Regions from separate parts of the Kitasatospora sp. NPDC059673 genome, predicted to be linked through region 1. Evidence: riboswitches for the same ligand, from Rfam matches in the RefSeq annotation. Region 1 holds a riboswitch; each other region holds the start of a gene.
What was found. Region 1 has a riboswitch for cyclic di-AMP ahead of ACFV18_RS15750 (peptidoglycan DD-metalloendopeptidase family protein). Riboswitches for the same ligand answer to the same signal wherever they lie in the genome.

Region 1 (5,646 bases):
CTCGACGAACCGCGGGACGATGTAGCGGCCCTCGGCCCGCATGTCCTCCAGGCGGGCCTTGGCACCGGACAGGCTGGGGATGTTCATGTTCTCAGGTCCTCCGAAGCGTGCGGTCTGGGTTCCGATACCGGTCAGCCGGCCTGGCCGGCGCCGGTGCCGCCGCCGCCCGGGACGTCCGCGGCGCTGTGCATGATGTCGTCGATCAGGCCGTACGCCTTGGCCTCCTCCGGGGTGAACCAGCGGTCGCGGTCGGAGTCTGCGGTGACCTGCTCGAAGGTCTGCCCACTGTGGTGGGCGATCATCTCCGACATCCGCTTCTTGGTGCGCAGCAGCTGCTCCGCCTGGATCCGGATGTCGGTGGCGGAGCCGCCGAGGCCCGCGGAGGGCTGGTGCATCAGGATGTTGGCGTTCGGCAGCGAGAAGCGCTTGCCCGGGGTGCCCGCGGTCAGCAGGAACTGGCCCATCGACGCGGCCATGCCCATGGCGATGGTCACGACGTCGTTCTTGATGTACTGCATGGTGTCGTAGATCGCCATGCCGGCCGAGATCGAGCCGCCCGGGGAGTTGATGTAGAGAAAGATGTCCTTCTCAGGGTCCGCCGCGAGCAGCAGGAGCTGGGCGGTGATCTTGTTGGCGATGTCGTCGTCGACCTGCTGGCCGAGGAAGATGATGCGCTCGTTGAGCAGCCGGTTGTAGACCTGGTCGCCCAGGCCGCCGCCCACGTCGCCGCCGGCGGCGTGCGGTGCCATCAGGCCAGGCATCTGCATCTGCGGGAACGTCACTTAGCCACCTGCTCAGTCGATCTGCGTGTGTGTCGCTGTCCACCGACCCTAACGCGCAGGCCCCGCCGCTGAATCCCCCACGCAGAACTGTTCGCTGTGAGCGCAGGGTGACTGGGCCCCACGCGAACGGGCCCGGGCACCATGCGGTGCCCGGGCCCGTCCCGGTGCTGCGATCCGCCGGATTCCCGGCGGTTACGAGGCTCAGGCCTCGGTGGTCTCCTCGGCGGCGGCCTCGGTGACAACCTCTTCCTCGTCGTCCTCGAACGAGACGACCTCACCGTTGGTGTCGGTGACCTTGGCGGCCTCGACCACCAGGGCCAGCGCCTTGCCGCGGGCGACCTCGCCGACCAGGAGCTGGACCTGGCCGCCCTGGACGACCTGCTGGGCGAACTGGTCCGGGGTCAGGCCGGAGCCGGCGGCGCGACGGATGAGGTGCTCGGTGAGCTCCTCCTGGTTGACGCCCAGCTCCTCGTTCTTGACGATCTGGTCCAGCACGAACTGGGTCTTGATGCCCTTCTTCGCCTGGTCCTCGGTCTCCTTGTCGAAGTCCTCGCGGGACTTGTCCTGGGAGGCCAGGTAGGTGTCGAGGGTCAGGCCCATCGGCTCCAGCTGGTGGTGCTCCAGGTTGTGCTTGCGGGTGCCGATCTCGTCCGCGAGCAGCTTCTCCGGGTAGTCCATCTCGACCCGGGTCAGCAGCTCGTCGAGGACCTTCTCCTGGGCCTGGGTGGCCTGGTCGAACTCCTTCATCCGCTCAAGGCGCTTGCGGGAGTCCCCGCGCAGCTCCTCCAGGGTGTCGAACTCGCTCGCGAGCTGCGCGAACTCGTCGTCCAGCTCCGGGAGTTCCTTCTCCTGGACGGTGGTCACGGTGACGGTGACCTCGGAGTCCTTGCCGACCTGGGTGCCACCCTTGAGGGTGGTGGTGAAGGTCTTGGCCTCGCCGGCGGACAGGCCGATGACGGCCTCGTCGATGCCGTCCAGCAGGCGGCCGGAGCCGATCTCGTAGCTCACGCCGGTGGCGGTGCCGTCCTCCGGCACCTCACCGTCGACCTTGGCCTCCAGGTCGATGACCACGACGTCGCCCTCGGCGGCGGCGCGCTCGACATCCTTCACGGAGCTGAAGCGCTCGCGCAGCTGCTGCAGCGACTTCTCGATGTCCTCGTCGGTGACCTCGACCGGGTCCACCACGACGGCGATCTCGGCGAAGTCCGGCAGGGTGACCTCGGGACGGACGTCGACCTCGGCGGTGAACTTCAGGTCACCGCCGTCGACCAGGTTCTCGACACCGGCGATGTCGGTGATGTCCGGCTGGCCCAGCACGTCGATCTGGCCCTCGTCGACGGCCTGCGTGTAGAAGCGCGGAAGCGCGTCGTTGACGGCCTCCTCCAGCACCGCGCCACGGCCGAAGCGCTGGTCGATGACCCGGTTCGGGATCTTGCCCTTGCGGAAGCCCGGGACGGTGACCTGCTGGTTGATCTTCTTGTACGCCGCGTCGAGGCTGGGCTTGAGCTCCTCGAAGGGCACCTCGACGGTGAGTCGAACCCGGGTCGGGTTCAGAGTCTCGACGGCGCTCTTCACGGTTAGGTCTCCTAGGGGGCTTGCGGTCAGGGCGATAGGCGGTTGGGGCTGCAATGCTGTCCGTACTACCGCCAGCGGTCCATCCTACCGGTACCACGAAAGCGACTGTGCCCGGCACCGGGTGCACGCCGGAGCAGGCCCACCGGGCCCGCGCCCCACAACGACAACAGGGCCCCGCCCACGGACGAGACCCTGCCGCACGGTCGGGGTGACCGGATTCGAACCGACGGCCTTCCGCTCCCAAAGCGGACGCGCTACCAACCTGCGCCACACCCCGTGGTGCCGAGCAGAAGAGTACACGTCGGGCCGCCTCCGGCCGGGGCGATATTCGCGAGCCGACAACGCGGAAGGAGTGTGCAATCCACCGGCTCGACCAGGTACCCTGATCCAGTCCTCGCCACCGCGACGCGGTGCGGGTACGCCTTTGCGGGTGTAGCTCAATGGTAGAGCCCCAGTCTTCCAAACTGGTCACGCGAGTTCGATTCTCGTCACCCGCTCCACGCGGCCAACGGCCCCGACTGCCAACGCAGTCGGGGCCGTTGCCGTTCCACGGCGCGGTCGCCGCTTCCTGGACAGCCCGAAGGCCCCGGGCAGCCTGGGTGGCTGCGCGGGGCCTTCGGGGGGTGAGGCGGGGATCAGACGTTGACGCCGTGGGCCGCCAGGTAGGCGACGGGGTCGATGTCGGAGCCGTAGTTCGGGGTGGTGCGGATCTCGAAGTGCAGGTGCGGGCCGGTCACGTTGCCGGTGGCGCCGGAGAGACCGATCTGCTGACCCGCCGTCACGGCCTGGCCGGCCGAGACGGAGATCGAGGACAGGTGGGCGTACTGGGCGTACTTGCCGTCGGCCAGCTTGATGATGACCTGGTTGCCGTAGGCGCCGCCGTTGCCCGCGGAGACCACGGTGCCCGCGGCGACGGCCTTGAGGCTGGTGCCGGTGGCGACCGGGAAGTCGATGCCGGTGTGGTAGCCGGAGGCCCAGTTGGAGCCGGCGACCTTGTAACCGGTGGTGACCTTGCCCGGCGCGGGGGCGACGTAGGTGGCGGACGCGCTGGTGCTCGCGGCGGCCGGGACGGCGGTGACCGCGGCGGCGGCCGGGGCCGGGGGCACGGGCTGGGCCTTGACGGTGCCGGTGGTGGCCGACTTGACGGTGCCGGTGGCGGCCGGCTTGGTGGTGTCGGCCGGCTTGACGGCGACCTTCGGCGCGGCGGCGGTGTCCGTGGAGGTGGACTTGGCGGCCGGGGCCTTCGCGGGGGCGGCGGCCTGGCCGTTGATCGCCAGCTTCTGGCCGGGGAAGATCAGGTCGGGGTTGCCGCCGACCACGGAACGGTTGTCCTGGTACAGCTTCTCCCAGCCGCCGTCGACGTGCTGCGCGGCAGCGATCTTGGACAGGGTGTCGCCGGAGGCGACCCGGTAGCTGTGCGGGGCGGCGGCGTCGGCGACGGGGGTGGCCTCCGCCGTGACCGTGGCCGGGCGGCTGCCGGCCTGGTCGGTGGAGGTGTGCGCGGAGGCGGCGGTGACCGGGAGGCCGATCGCGGCGCCGGCCACACCGGTGGCGATGGCGATCCGGGCGATGGTGGCCAGGCGCGGCTTGCGGTGCTTGCCCTGAGCGGACATGAAGGCGTTCCTCTCCGACGCCTGCGAGGTGAGCTGTCGGGTTCGGGCGAGAGTTGCCCGGCCGCGGAACTGCGGCTTCACCCCGAGCCGTTCCCGGTTGTTCCCGGGCCCGGCGACTTACCTGTGGTTCCCCCGCTCCTGCCGTGGCGTGGTATCTGGTCGGCACCGGACGACGGCAGGACTAGGCGTTCCGTCCGGTGGCCCGCCCGGTCGCTGGCCGGGCTGCGGAGGAAGCAAATCCCACGGCCCGTGAGGCTGGCAAACGCCGATCGGCCCCGCTCCCGGGATCGGGAAGGGGCTGACGATCCACCAGGTCACGCTGTGCCGACACCGCCACTGCGGTGCGCGTACGGGATCATGACGGTGCGCGTACGAACCCCGCACGGTGGGCGACTTCGGCCACCGTGCGCGTTCGGGCGCGGACCTGGCGTGACGTCGCGGGTGAGCCTGGTCACCCGCGGGCAGGCCGAATGGACGGCGCGGGGGTGCATCCCGCCCGTCGTGGCGTGCCGCCGGGGAGCCGACAGGCCGTCAGCCCGCGATCGACGCGATGGCCTTGGAGACCGAGGTGAGGAACTGCTGGATCGGGCCGGCCATGGTCGACTGGCTGAGCATGAAGCCGAACAGGGCGGCGACGATGGCGTGCCCGGTCTTCAGCTGCTTGTTGCGAATGAAGATCGCGACGATGATGCCGAACAGGACAAGCGCGGAGACGGAGAAGGCCACCGGGACTCACTTCCTCGATTCATGGCGGGGGTTCGGTGGAAGCCGGCGTTGGCTCCCAGGCGGAAACCGGCCCCTGCCCCCCGTGTCCCCACCACTCCATCCGGACTCAGTGTGGTCTCTCGTGCTGAGTGCGTAAAGGACTTGCCCGGTCGCTCGGTGCCCGAACCCGCCTGGCAGGACTGATTTTCGCCGACCGCGACGATAGCGGACTGGTTCTGACAACCCGTCGGCGGGCGGCGGTCGGTGCTGGCCGGCGCGGCAAACCGGCAGGCAGATCCGGCATCGGCGCCCGGCCCGGGCGGCGTACCGGAATTGGCCGAAGATCATCGCCCGGGTTTGACACTCCGTGGACACTCCGCGCTCACCGAGTCTGCACCTGACGGAAGTTCAGCGGCGCCAGATCAGCAGCACCGCGCGGTCGTCGTTGACGTGCTTGGCGACGGTGTCGATCAGCCGGACCGCGGCGCCGGACCGGACCGCCCCGGGGGCGGTGGCGACCAGCCGGTCGGCCTCGCCCATCAGCCGGTCCATGCCCTCGGTGAGGTCGCGGCCGGGGATCTCCACCATGCCGTCGGTGCACAGCATCAGGAGGTCGCCGGGGCCGAGGGTGCCGCGCACCCCTTCGAACTTGGCCTCGTCGTAGATGCCGAGCAGCGGGCCCTCGGCCTCCTTGACCTCCCAGTACCCGGCCCCGGCGAGGCGGTGCATGCCGGGCAGGTGGCCGGCGGAGAGCAGTTCGTACTCGCCGGTGTCCAGGTCGACCACCAGGTGGACGGCGGTGGCGAAGCCCTCCGCCCAGTCCTGGCGCAGCAGGTAGCCGTTGGCGGCGGGCAGGAAGTCGTGGGCGGGCAGCGAACCGAGCAGGCCGCCGAAGGCGCCGGACAGCAGCAGGGCGCGGCTGCCGGCGTCCATGCCCTTGCCGGAGACGTCGGCGAGGACGGCTTCGAGCA
Region 2 (5,646 bases), on a different contig from region 1:
GACCCGGCGTTCCGGGTGCGGATAGCCGAGCGGCTGCGGCTCGGCCAGCCCGACCTGGTACGCGCCCTGGAGGCGGGCACCGTACCGGCCGCCGCCGACCCGATGGACGTGGCCGCCGCCGCCTACCTGGTACGGCCCACCGGCTGGGCCCGGCTGGTCGAGGAGGCCGGCGAGCAGGCCGAACGGGTCGACGCCGAAGGCGCCGCCGCCGAGGCCGCCCGGCTGGCCGAGAAGCTCCAGGAGGAGCTGGCCGAGGCCCGTACCGCCGCCCGCGCCGAACTGGAGCGCCACCGCGCCGAGTCCGAAGGGGTGCGCCGGGAGGCCGACTCGCTGCGCAAGAAGGTCCGCTCGCTGGAAGCCGACACCCGTCGGGCGCAGGCCGAGAGCCGCCGGCTGGCCGCCGAGCTGGAGGCCGCCCGGGCCGCCGCCGCGGCCGAGCGCGGCGCCGCCGAGATCGAGGCCCGTCGGCTGCGGCACCGGGTCGCCGAGCTGGAGGCCGCCGTGGAGACCGGGCGGCGCACCGCCCGGGAGGGCCGCAGCGTCGAGGACATGCGGCTGCGGCTGCTGCTGGACACCGTGCTGCAGTCCGCGCAGGGCCTGCAGCGGGAGCTGGCGCTGCCGGTGACGGCGCTGCGCCCGGCCGACCTGGTGGAGGCGGTGGAGCCCGGATCGGCCTCGCCGCACGACGTGGCCCGGCGCGGCCTGGCCGAGGACGACCCGGCGCTGCTGGACCAGCTGCTGGCCATTCCGCAGGTCCACCTGGTGGTGGACGGCTACAACGTGACCAAGACGGGGTACCCGCAACTGCCGCTGGAGCAGCAGCGGTTGAGGCTGCTGGGCGGTCTGGCGATGCTGGCCCAGCGAACCCAGGCCGAGGTGACCTGCGTGTTCGACGGTCAGGACCTGGACGTTCCGGTGATCATGGCCCCGCCGCGCGGCGTGCGGGTCCGGTTCAGCCGGACCGGGGAGACCGCGGACGAGCTGATCCGCCGCCTGGTGCGGGCCGAGCCGCAGGGCCGGCCGGTGGTGGTGGTCTCCGCCGACAAGGAGGTCGCGGACGGGGTGCGCAAGGCCGGCGCCCGCCCGGTGGCCTCGGTTCTGCTGCTGAACCGGCTGTCGCGCAGCTGAACGTGCTGACGGGCGCTCAGCGTCATTGGGGCGTCCGGAGTGTGTCGGTGTGGTGAAGAGGGGCGGAGAAGCGAATCCGGGAGCCCCCCGGGAGTGGACGCGGAGGTAGGGACTTCACTAGGGTCTGGCGTCAAACCTATATTCCGGACTATCGCTCTAACGGGTGAGTCCAGAGGAAGAAGGAGCACCGCCTTGGCCTCCCACCGCCGTCCCAAGCAGCCGAGTCGCGCCCGGGTGACCGTGCTCACCGCTGCCGCCGCGACCGCGGTCGCCCTGTCGGCCCAGGTGAGCGCGCACGCCGCGCCGGCCCAGCCGAACAAGGACGAGATCAAGGCGCAGGTCGACAAGCTCATGGACGAGCAGGAGCAGGCGGCCGAGAGGTACAACGGTGCCAAGGAGAAGGCCGACCAGCTCCGCAAGCAGGCCGACCAGCTGCAGGACCAGCTGGCCCGCGGCCAGGAGCAGCTGAACGAGCTGGCCTCCGGGCTGGCGGCGGTGGCGGGCGACCAGTACCGGCACGCGGGCGTCGACCCGTCGATGCAGCTGATGCTCTCCGCCGACCCGGACAAGTACCTGGACCAGGCGTCCTCCTTCGACCAGGCCGCCGGCACCCAGGCCGACACCCTGAAGTCGCTGAACGACCAGCAGCGCCGGCTGAACCAGCAGAAGCAGGAGGCGGCGACCGTCCTGGCCGAGCTGGACGGTCAGACCCAGGCGCTGAACGACTCCAAGAACGAGGTCAAGAAGAAGCTGGAGGAGGCGCAGAGCCTGCTCAACCAGCTCTCCTCCGCCGACCGGCTGTCGATCACGCGTGGCGACGGCGCGGCCTCGCGCGGTGCCGAGCGGGTCGACCTGGCCAACCTTCCGAAGGCCGGCGGCTACGCCGGGATCGCGGTGCAGAAGGCGCTCGACAAGCGCGGTGCGCCGTACGTGTGGGGTGCGACCGGCCCGAGCAACTTCGACTGCTCCGGCCTGATGGTGTGGGCGTACGCGCAGGCCGGCGTCTCGCTGCCGCGCACCTCGCAGGCGCAGGGCAGCTACGGCACCAGCGTGGGCACCGACTGGCACAACGCCCAGCCCGGCGACCTGGTGGTCTACTACGGCGACCGGCACCACGTCGGCATGTACATCGGCAACGGCATGGTGGTGCACGCGCCGCACACCGGTGACGTGGTGAAGACCATGAAGGTCGACGCCATGCCGATCTCGACCATCCGTCGGGTCTGACGGCCCGACAAACCGGACATACGCCCTTCAGGGCGACAATTGACGCGCTGTGACACGCCCGGGCGGGTCGAGATCCTGCTGTGATCTCGAACACGTCCGGGCGTCGCGTTTTTCGGGTGGGCGGTGGGAAATGCTACGCACTGTGCAACGGATCCCTTACGTTCGGTCAGATTCGTAATCGAAATTGACTCAGATTCAGATTTTTTTCCGACAAGGATTTGAACGGATCACGGATCGGTTACTAGGGTCATAGTTCGACCGCCGCAGAGTCGATCGCCCAAGGGGGGCGACGGTGGGGGTCGCCGCCGAGTCCGTGACGCAGCGGGCGGATCGTCAGAACGAGATCCGCCGACGGGGATACCCCTGCGGGGGTGCTGTCGAACGGAGCCGGGGAACCACGTTCCCCCGGGGTGAATCGGCGCCAGGTCGGCCGCGACAGTGGCCGGTGAGGCGCTGTAGGGCATCTCTTCCGGCCCGAACCCGTCAGCTCACCCGGTAGGCGGTGTGAGGAAGAAGGAGTCCGCCTTCGTGGCGTCCCATCGCCGTCCCAAGCCCGTCGGCCGTGCCCGGGTCTCGATTCTCACTGCCGCTGCCGCCACCGCCGTCGCGCTGTCCGCCCAGAGTGGTGCGCACGCCGACCCGGCGCCCACCAAGGACCAGGTCAAGCAGCAGGTCGACCAGCTCAACGAGCAGGCCGAGGTGAAGACGGAGGCGTTCAACGCCTCCGTCGAGAAGCAGCAGAACCTGCAGAAGCAGGTCTCCCAGTTGCAGGACCAGCTGGCCCGGCAGCAGGACCAGGTGACCACCGTTCAGGAGCGCCTGGCGACCATCGCGGCCGAGCAGTACCGCAACGGCGGCATCCCGCAGACCATGCAGCTGATGCTCTCCAGCAACCCGGACAACTTCCTCGGGCAGGCCGGTGCGCTCAACACGGTCGGCGCCACCCAGTCCGACCTGCTCAAGAGCTTCAAGGCCGAGCAGGCCAAGCTCGACGGGCAGCGCAAGGAGGCCGAGCAGAAGCTCGCCGAACTGGACACCACCACGAAGGCCCTCAAGGCCGACAAGGAGGACATCCAGTCCAAGCTGGCCCAGGCGCGGGAGCTGCTCAACACGCTCACCCAGAAGGAGCGCGACGAGCTCGCCGCAGCCGAGGCCAAGGCCGCCGACTCCTCCCGCAGCCAGGCCGAGCGCGCCTCCCGCGGCGACAGCACCCGCACGGACCTCAGCGCCCCGGCCCCGGCCGGCTACGCGGGTGCCGCGATGAACGCCGCGCTGTCCAAGCTGGGCAGCTGGTACTCCTACGGCGCGGCCGGCCCGACCACCTTCGACTGCTCCGGCCTGATGCAGTGGGCGTACGCCCAGGCGGGTGTCTCGATCCCGCGCACCTCGCAGGCCCAGGCGGGCGCCGGCACCAGCCTCGGCACCAACATCGCCAACGCCAAGCCGGGTGACCTGATCATCTACTACGGCGACCAGCACCACGTCGGCATGTACGTCGGCAACGGGCAGATCGTGCACGCCCCGCACACCGGTGCGCAGGTCCGCTACGAGTCCGCCACCGTGATGCCGATCAACAAGATCGTCCGGATCTGACGGCCGCTCGGAGCCTTCGGCCCGGCACCCCGCGCAAGGGGTGTCGGGCCGCTCTCGTTCCGGTGTCCGATTCGCGGTCGAATATTCGAAGTTGTCAGGGTTTGGACTGAATCCGTCCGACTCGCTAACCTCTGCCCCGGCCCCCCGTGCGGACGGCCGCCCGACCCGCGGGCGGCGGCGGAGGCCGGAGCGCAGGAACGGAGTCGTCGCACGTGCCCGTGCACCGTCGCCCCCCACTGCCCGGTGTCCAACGCCTCGCCCGAGCCCTGGCACTCACCGCCGCCGCGACCGGCGCGATCCACCTCGGCGTCGCCCCGGCCGCCGCCGCCCCGGCCGATCCGCCCGACCGCACCGACGTCAAGGCGCAGGTCGACCAGCTGTACGAGGAGGCCGAGCAGGCATCCGAGAGGTACAACGCCGCCCAGGAGCAGCAGAAACGGTTGCAGCGCGAGGCCGGCGCCCTGCAGACCCAGGTCGCCGCCGGGCAGGACGAGCTCAACCGGCTGCGCGCCGACCTCGGCGCGGTGGCCGCCGCCCAGTACCGCGCCCAGGGCCTCGATCCCACCCTGCGGCTGATGCTCGACAACGACCCGGCGTCCTACCTGGCCGGCGCCCGCTCCCTCGGCCAGGCCACCGCCCGGCAGAACGAGACGCTGCGCGACCTGCACGAACGACAACGCCGGCTGGAGCAGCGCCGTCAGGAGACCACGGTCAAGCTCGACGAACTGGAACAGGCCCGGCACCGGCTGGCCGCCGCCAAGGACGAAGTCCGCGCCCGCCTGGCCCGGGCCCGGCAGCTGCTGGGCGGCCTCACCGCCGCCGACCGCGACCGGCTGGCCTACGACGACGACGCCCGCGCCGCCCGTGGCGCCGGCCGGTTCGACCTCGGCAACGAGCCCCCCGCCTCCGACCGCGCCGCCGCCGCGCTGAACGCAGCCGTCTCGAAGATCGGATCCTCGTACGTGTACGGATCCACCGGCCCCAGCACGTTCGACTGCTCCGGTCTGATGTACTGGGCGTGGCGGCAGGCCGGAGTGACCCTGCCGCGGACCTCGCAGGGACAGGCCTCGGCCGGCCGGCGGGTGAGCCTCGCCGAAGCCCGGCCCGGAGACCTGGTGATCTTCTTCAAGGACAGGCACCACGTCGGCATGTACGCCGGCGGCGGTGTCGTCGTGCACGCGCCGCACCCCGGCGCCCGGGTCCGCTACGAGAGCGTCAGCGCGATGCCGGTCAACTCGGTGGTGCGGGTCTGAACCAGCACGAGCCCCTGGTCACCGACCTGCCGCAGGCCCCGGCGCCGCGGCAGGCCGGTGCTTCGCCGTCCCGGCGCGCCGCCCTGCTGGTCGCCGCCGGGTGCGCGGCCCAGCTCTCGCTGCCCCGGGTGATTCCCGCCGGGCCCACCGGTCCGGCCGCCGCCCCGCCCGGACCGCCGGTGCAGTCCGGCGTCCGGGACGCCGTGGCGCAGGTGCTGGCACGGCGGGCCGCCGCGATCCTGCTGCGCGACCCCGGCGGGCTGCCGACGGCGGCGGGCGCCGAGGAGGCCGACCGGGACCTGCTCGTCCGTACCGCCGCGATCCGCTTCACCGAGTACACGCTGCGGCTGACCACGTTCACCGAGCCCGCGCCCGGCGCCGAACGGCTGACCGTCGGCGCGGAACTCGGCTACCGGATCACCGGCGTGGACGACTACCCGGCGCT
Region 3 (5,646 bases), on a different contig from region 1:
GAATTCTAGGGCTGACTTCCTACTGGCGTATGAACTGATCGAAGCATTGCTGTTCAGAGCGCGTCAATATCGGACAGAACCGGCAGGGCCGGGGGTCCGCCGGGCGGCGGGTCGATGGATCGATGGCAACGCCCGTCCGCCCGGCCGGAATTCACGCTCCGTCACATTTGGCGGGCCGGCGTCACTGGCCGTCGACCTCGCCGTACGGCTGCGGCTCCTTCGCCGCCACCGGCCGCAGCGAGCGTATCGACCGGACCACCGCGAAGCCGCGCGCGAACGCCGCCCGCCGGCGCTCCGGCTGTGGCGCGTCGGGCCGGGCGTCGGCCGCCGCACCGTCGGGGCTGGTGCGCGGGGCGGGGATCAGCCCCGTGCCGGGCTCGATGTGCTGAGTCGCCTGCGGCATTGCGCTGTCCTCCGTGCTTGGCGGTCACCCGTGGAAGGTCTTCACGCGGTATGACTTCCCGACCGAAGCACAGCGTTACGCACCGTTGGTGTCGGATCCGTGGAGAACCGGTTGCGAAACAGTGCGGAGGGGCGCGTGCGGGGGCGTTCGCGCAGGTGGGAGGTGCCGTCAGGCCGGCGAGCCGTCCTCCTGGACCTCCTCGGCGAGCGGCCGGTCCGGGGCGGAGAGGGTGTCGGTGTGCGGGGTGCTGCCACCCGCGTGCTCGGATCCGGCGTGCGCGCTGGGCGCGGTGAGCGAGGCGACCACGCCGACGGCGAGCGAGGCAAAGGCGAGCAGGCTGCGCTTCTTCATACCGGGTAGAACGCGTCAGGCCCCCGTCAGGTCACGCGCCGCTTCCGCCGGGCCAGTTGCCGAGGCCGTCGATCAGCACGCCGGTCAGCCGTTCCAGCGTCACGTCCGGCCCCTCGGCGAGCTGGAACGCCCCCGCCGTGGTCAACGAGGCGTACCCGTGGGCCACGGCGCGCAGGGTGCGTGCGGCGTGCACCGCCTCGGACCCCTCCAGGCCGTACCCGCGCAGGACGGCGAACAGCACGTTCACCAGCCGCTCGCCGGCCGCCATGAGCTCCGGGTCGGCCACGGGCGCCTGCGGCAGCGCGGCGTAGCGCCGGGGGAAGCGGGTGGCGAACCCGGCGTACGCGGCGAGCAGGGCGGCGACCGCCTCGTCGCGGGAGTGGCCGAGGACGGCGGCGGCCAGGTGGTCGGTCAGGTCGTCGAGGATGCGGACGGCGACCAGGCGGCGCAGCTCGGCCAGGCCTCCGGGGACGTGCTTGTACAGCGAGGGGGTGGCGACCTTGGCGCTGGCGGCGACGGCGGCCAGGGTGAGCGCCTCGGCGCCCCGGGCGTCGATCAGGTCGAGGGCGTGGTCCACCACCGCGGTGGTGGAGAGTCCGGCGCGGGCCATCAGCGGGCGACCTCGTTCAGGAAGGGGAGCAGGGCGTCGGCGACCGCCTGGGGGTAGCCCGCCATCGGGTAGTGACCGCCGTTCTGGATCATCACCTTACGGCCGCGCAGCGCGGCGGTCTGCCGGTCGGCGATCAGTTCGGGGTTCGGGAAGTCGGGGTCCTTGCTGCCCATCAGCACCAGCGCGGGGACGTCGACGGCCTCGCACCAGCCGACCGGCGCGGAGTCGCCCTTCAGGTAGCCGCGCAGCGCGGCCTTGCGGGCGGGCTGGCGCAGCATCTCGGCCAGGCCGGCCCGGTAGGCGTCGAAGTCGGCGGGCCGCGCGGTCGGGTAGTAGAACTTCTGCAGCGGGCTCCACAGGCCGGGGAACGCGGTGATCAGCGGGGTGGCCAGGCCGAACAGGGCCTTCTGGAAGGCGTTCAGCGGGAGGTTCTCGATGAAGGCGTCGATCAGCACCACCCCGGCGGTCCGCCCGGGGGCGAGCGCGGCCGCCCGGACCACGGTGGCGCCGGTGTAGGAACTGCCGGCCAGGACGGCGCCGCGCAGGTCGAGGTGGTCGAGCAGGGCGACCAGGTCGTCGGCGATCGCGGCGGGGGAGTAGTCGGTGAAGCCGGTGGAGGACTCGCCGAGGCCGCGCAGGTCCATGGTGATCACCCGGTGCCCGGCGGCGGTCAGCAGCGGCGCGAGGTGCCGGTAGGTGGTGCGCTTTTCGAGCATGCCGGGCAGCAGGACGACCGGGAGGCCGGTGCCTGGGGTGTCGTCGTAGGCGATCCGGCCGCCGGGGACGTCGAGGTACCGGGTGGTGCCGAGGGTGCTGTTCATCGCGGGCCTCCTGGGCGGGCGTTGCGGCGCGCCGGGCGCTGGAGGCCCGGCCGACTGCCGATAGCCACAAAGCTAAGGCTAATAGCCTTAGCCGTCAAGGCCGGGCGGCCGAACCGGTCAGATGCCCTCCACCTTGAACGGGTCGTGCTCGGCGAGCAGCTTGTCCAGCCGGGCCTTGTCCACCCGGCTGGTGATCGCGCCCTCCTCCTGGCGGTCCCGGATCACCTTGGCCAGCGTGAACGCGGAGGTGATCTCGTACAGCAGCCCGACGGCGAGGAAGGCGCGCATCCAGGCGCTCACCGGCAGGTAGGCGATCCCGAGAGCGAGTGCGGCGGTGGCCAGCCCGAAGGAGAGGGCGGCCTGGGCGAAGTAGGCGGCGGTGGTCCGGTGCGGCACGGTTGCGGTCATGGCACCAGGGTCGCGTCGGCCCGGGAGCGCGGCGTGAGTACGGATACTCAACCACTCGGTCACAATCCGTCAGCTTGGCCCTGGTGAACCGTCACAAATCACCCATAGGGCGTCAGGAAATCTTCGCCGTCTCGTGGTAGCGGCTTGGAATCATGGGGTCCATAGGATTAACGTTTGATAACGCAGCGCGGTCGGCAACGCCGTAACCATGCGGCACCGTGCGCCACGCCTAATCCACTTGGGCACACCCCTCGGGGCGTCCCAGGAGCCGGGGAACCACGTTCCACCGGGGTGAATCGGGACGGCCCTGGGCCCGACCGTAGGAGACCTTCCACCTCCGAACCCGTCAGCTAACCCGGTCGGCGGCAGGGAAGGAAGGAGCACGCCCCCGTGGCGTCGACCTACAGCGAGAGCACCGGCACCCAGCTGCTCGACCACCCGGTCGAGCCGGAAGCCGCCCGGCACCGGCTGCCCCGGCAGTCCCGCACCGGCGCGCCCCTGCTGGGCGTCACCGCGATGACCGCCGCGCTCGGCGCCACCGCACTCGCCGCCACCCCCGCGCAGGCCGCCGCCCCGGTGCCTGTCACCGCCGCCGACGAAGCCTCCGACGGGCTGCTCGCCGGCGACCCCGGGCTCGCTCTCGCCGCCCGCATCCAGCAGCAGGCCGACGGCCAGCGCACCGCCGCCGACGAATCCGCCCGGCTGGCCGCCGCGCAGGAGGCCGAGGCCAAGCGCGCCGCCCAGCAGGCCGAGGCCGAACAGGCCGCGCACACCCTGCCGGTGGCCGGCTACCAGCTGAGCGCGCAGTTCGCCCAGTCCGGCGCGCACTGGGCGCACCTGCACACCGGCCTGGACTTCGCCGCCCGCACCGGCACTCCCGTCGCCGCCGTCGCCGGAGGCACCGTCACCTCGGCGGGCTGGTCCGGCCCCTACGGCTACCGGGTCATCCAGACCCTGCCCGACGGCACCGAACTCTGGTACTGCCACCTCTCCCGGATCGCCACCGCCTCCGGCCCGGTCACCTCCGGCACGGTGCTCGGCGCGGTCGGCGCCACCGGCAACGTCACCGGCCCGCACCTGCACCTGGAGGTCCGCCCCGGCGGCGGCGGCGCGGTCGACCCGCTGCCCTGGCTCCAGCAGCGCGGCCTGCAGCCGTAGGGCCGGTCCGCGCTCACCGACGGCCGCCGCCTCCTTCGAGGATCCGGCGGCCGAACACCGCGCAGCCGAACAGCACCCCGCCGGCCAGGAAGAACGGCTCGTACAGCACCGTCGCGAAGCGGGCCATCGCGTCCAGCTCCGCCACCGAGCGGTGACCCGCCGCCAACGCCAGCCAGTCCGGCACGGACGGTGCGGCGTGCACGATCAGCAGCACCGCCGTGCCCCGGGCCGCCCACAGCAGCCGGCGGGCTGGCAGCCGCCCGCCCCACGGCCGCACCAGCGCCAGGGCCAGCGCCGCCGCCACCGCGCACAGCGGTATCGCGAGGATGTCGATCACCAGCAGCGGCGTGTTGTCCAGCACCGAGAGGCCGTCGGGCAGGCTGGCCCGGCCGCCCAGCAGCCAGTACAGGTGCACCAGGGCGAAGACGGCCGACCAGAGCGCGGCGGCGTGGGCGGCGGCCCGGCGCAGCGAGGGGCGCGGACCGGCCGCGGCGGTGGCGGCGGGAGTCACGATGTCCATGGCTCCACCCTGGCCCGGCGGCCCCGCCCCGCGGATCGTCCGGACGGCCAGGACTGATGGCCCGTCAGGGCGATCCCCGGGTCCTCCGAGCGGTGGACCCGGCGGGCCGCGAACCCTCAGTACACCTCGGGGGCCAGCTCCGGGAACTCCTCCAGCAGCAGCCGGGCCAGCCCCGGCACCGTCCACTCGCCGCACAGGTCGATCGCGGCCTGCGCCACCGCCTCCTCGAACTCCTCGAACGCCCCCGCGAGTTCGTCCGGCATCGGCAGGCCCCGGGCGTTCAGCTCGGCCAGGTTGCGGTAGCTGCGCCGCATCAGGCCGTGCTCCAGCAGCCGGCGCGCCCCGTCCGTGGACACCCCGACCAGCAGCGCCCGCTCCGGCCCCCAGCCGCCGTCCGGATCCACCCCGGGCACCCGCTCGTAGGCGGCGAACCGCTCCTCGACGTCCAGCGCCCGGAACTCCTCCAGCCAGCCCCGCACCTGGTCGAGGTCGTGCACCGGCACGCCGTCCGCGCGCAGCAGCAGCGTGTACAGGCGCGGCCAGGTCAGCAGGTCGGAGCGGCGCAGCAGCGAGTCCACCAGCACCTGGCCCTGCCAGTCGGCCTCCTCGCGCAGCTTCTCCAGCCGCTTGGCGTTCAGCCGCCGCGCCGCCCGCTGGCGTTCGATCAGCAGCCGCACCGCCGCCGGGTACGCCCAGGCATCGCCGTCCGGCTGGACGTACAGGTGCAGTTGCTCGTACAGCAGGTGCTCCAGCACCGGCGAGGACAGCTCCGGGAAACCGTCGTGCAAGCGGGCGCCGCCCAGCTCCAGCAGGGTCAGCACGGTCCGCACCGCCGGCTCGGGTACCGCCTCCAAACCCTCCTCGGCCGCCCAGCCCAGCAGGTCGGCGGCACGGGTACGGGGGAGCAGGTGCAGGTCTTCGTCGTCCACCCCGGTACGTTAACCGGTCCGGGTGAGGCCGACCGGTAGGGTCGAGCCCCATGGAGACCGTCCGGTTGACCGGCCCCCGGCTCACCCTGCGGGAGTACCACCACACCCCCGAGGAAGTCGCCGCGCTGCACGCCGTCCACGGCGACCCCCGGGTGGTCCGGCATCTCCCGTTCGGCGCCGCCGACTTCGAGGAGTGCGCCGACCAGCTGGAGCTCTACCTCGACGAGGCCGAGGCCGAGCCCCGGCAGCACTACCGGCTGGCCGTGGACGACCCGGAGGGCGAGCCGATCGGCCAGGGCGCCCTCACCCGCGACGGCGAACACGCCGCCCAGCTCGGCTGCGTGCTGCGCCACGACACCTGGGGCCGCGGCTACGCGGGAGAGGTCACCGCGCTGCTCTGCGCGCTCGGCTTCGACACCCTCGGCCTGCACCGGCTGTTCGCCCGC

Region 2: it holds a riboswitch for cyclic di-AMP, as region 1 does, so the genes downstream of both, ACFV18_RS09590 (NlpC/P60 family protein) here and ACFV18_RS15750 (peptidoglycan DD-metalloendopeptidase family protein) in region 1, are expected to answer to the same signal.
Region 3: it holds a riboswitch for cyclic di-AMP, as region 1 does, so the genes downstream of both, ACFV18_RS29010 (M23 family metallopeptidase) here and ACFV18_RS15750 (peptidoglycan DD-metalloendopeptidase family protein) in region 1, are expected to answer to the same signal.

The regions. Positions count from the first base shown of each region.
Region 1 is NZ_JBHWEN010000011.1:160,474-166,119, forward strand. It holds gene ACFV18_RS15725 (ATP-dependent Clp protease proteolytic subunit) at 1-87, opposite strand, end outside; gene ACFV18_RS15730 (ATP-dependent Clp protease proteolytic subunit) at 132-761, opposite strand; gene tig (trigger factor) at 984-2,357, opposite strand; tRNA gene ACFV18_RS15740 (tRNA-Pro) at 2,561-2,634, opposite strand; tRNA gene ACFV18_RS15745 (tRNA-Gly) at 2,784-2,857, shown strand; gene ACFV18_RS15750 (peptidoglycan DD-metalloendopeptidase family protein) at 2,993-3,970, opposite strand; cyclic di-AMP (ydaO/yuaA leader) riboswitch at 3,976-4,129, opposite strand; gene ACFV18_RS15755 (hypothetical protein) at 4,502-4,696, opposite strand; gene ACFV18_RS15760 (PP2C family protein-serine/threonine phosphatase) at 5,084-5,646, opposite strand, start outside.
Region 2 is NZ_JBHWEN010000006.1:45,841-51,486, reverse strand. It holds gene ACFV18_RS09600 (NYN domain-containing protein) at 1-1,128, shown strand, start outside; gene ACFV18_RS09595 (NlpC/P60 family protein) at 1,321-2,355, shown strand; cyclic di-AMP (ydaO/yuaA leader) riboswitch at 2,692-2,873, shown strand; gene ACFV18_RS09590 (NlpC/P60 family protein) at 2,884-3,948, shown strand; gene ACFV18_RS09585 (NlpC/P60 family protein) at 4,161-5,201, shown strand; gene ACFV18_RS09580 (hypothetical protein) at 5,330-5,646, shown strand, end outside.
Region 3 is NZ_JBHWEN010000032.1:56,324-61,969, forward strand. It holds gene ACFV18_RS28985 (hypothetical protein) at 182-403, opposite strand; gene ACFV18_RS28990 (hypothetical protein) at 572-754, opposite strand; gene ACFV18_RS28995 (TetR-like C-terminal domain-containing protein) at 786-1,364, opposite strand; gene ACFV18_RS29000 (alpha/beta fold hydrolase) at 1,364-2,185, opposite strand; gene ACFV18_RS29005 (YiaA/YiaB family inner membrane protein) at 2,303-2,593, opposite strand; cyclic di-AMP (ydaO/yuaA leader) riboswitch at 2,810-2,973, shown strand; gene ACFV18_RS29010 (M23 family metallopeptidase) at 2,984-3,751, shown strand; gene ACFV18_RS29015 (DUF3995 domain-containing protein) at 3,765-4,271, opposite strand; gene ACFV18_RS29020 (hypothetical protein) at 4,388-5,200, opposite strand; gene ACFV18_RS29025 (GNAT family N-acetyltransferase) at 5,251-5,646, shown strand, end outside.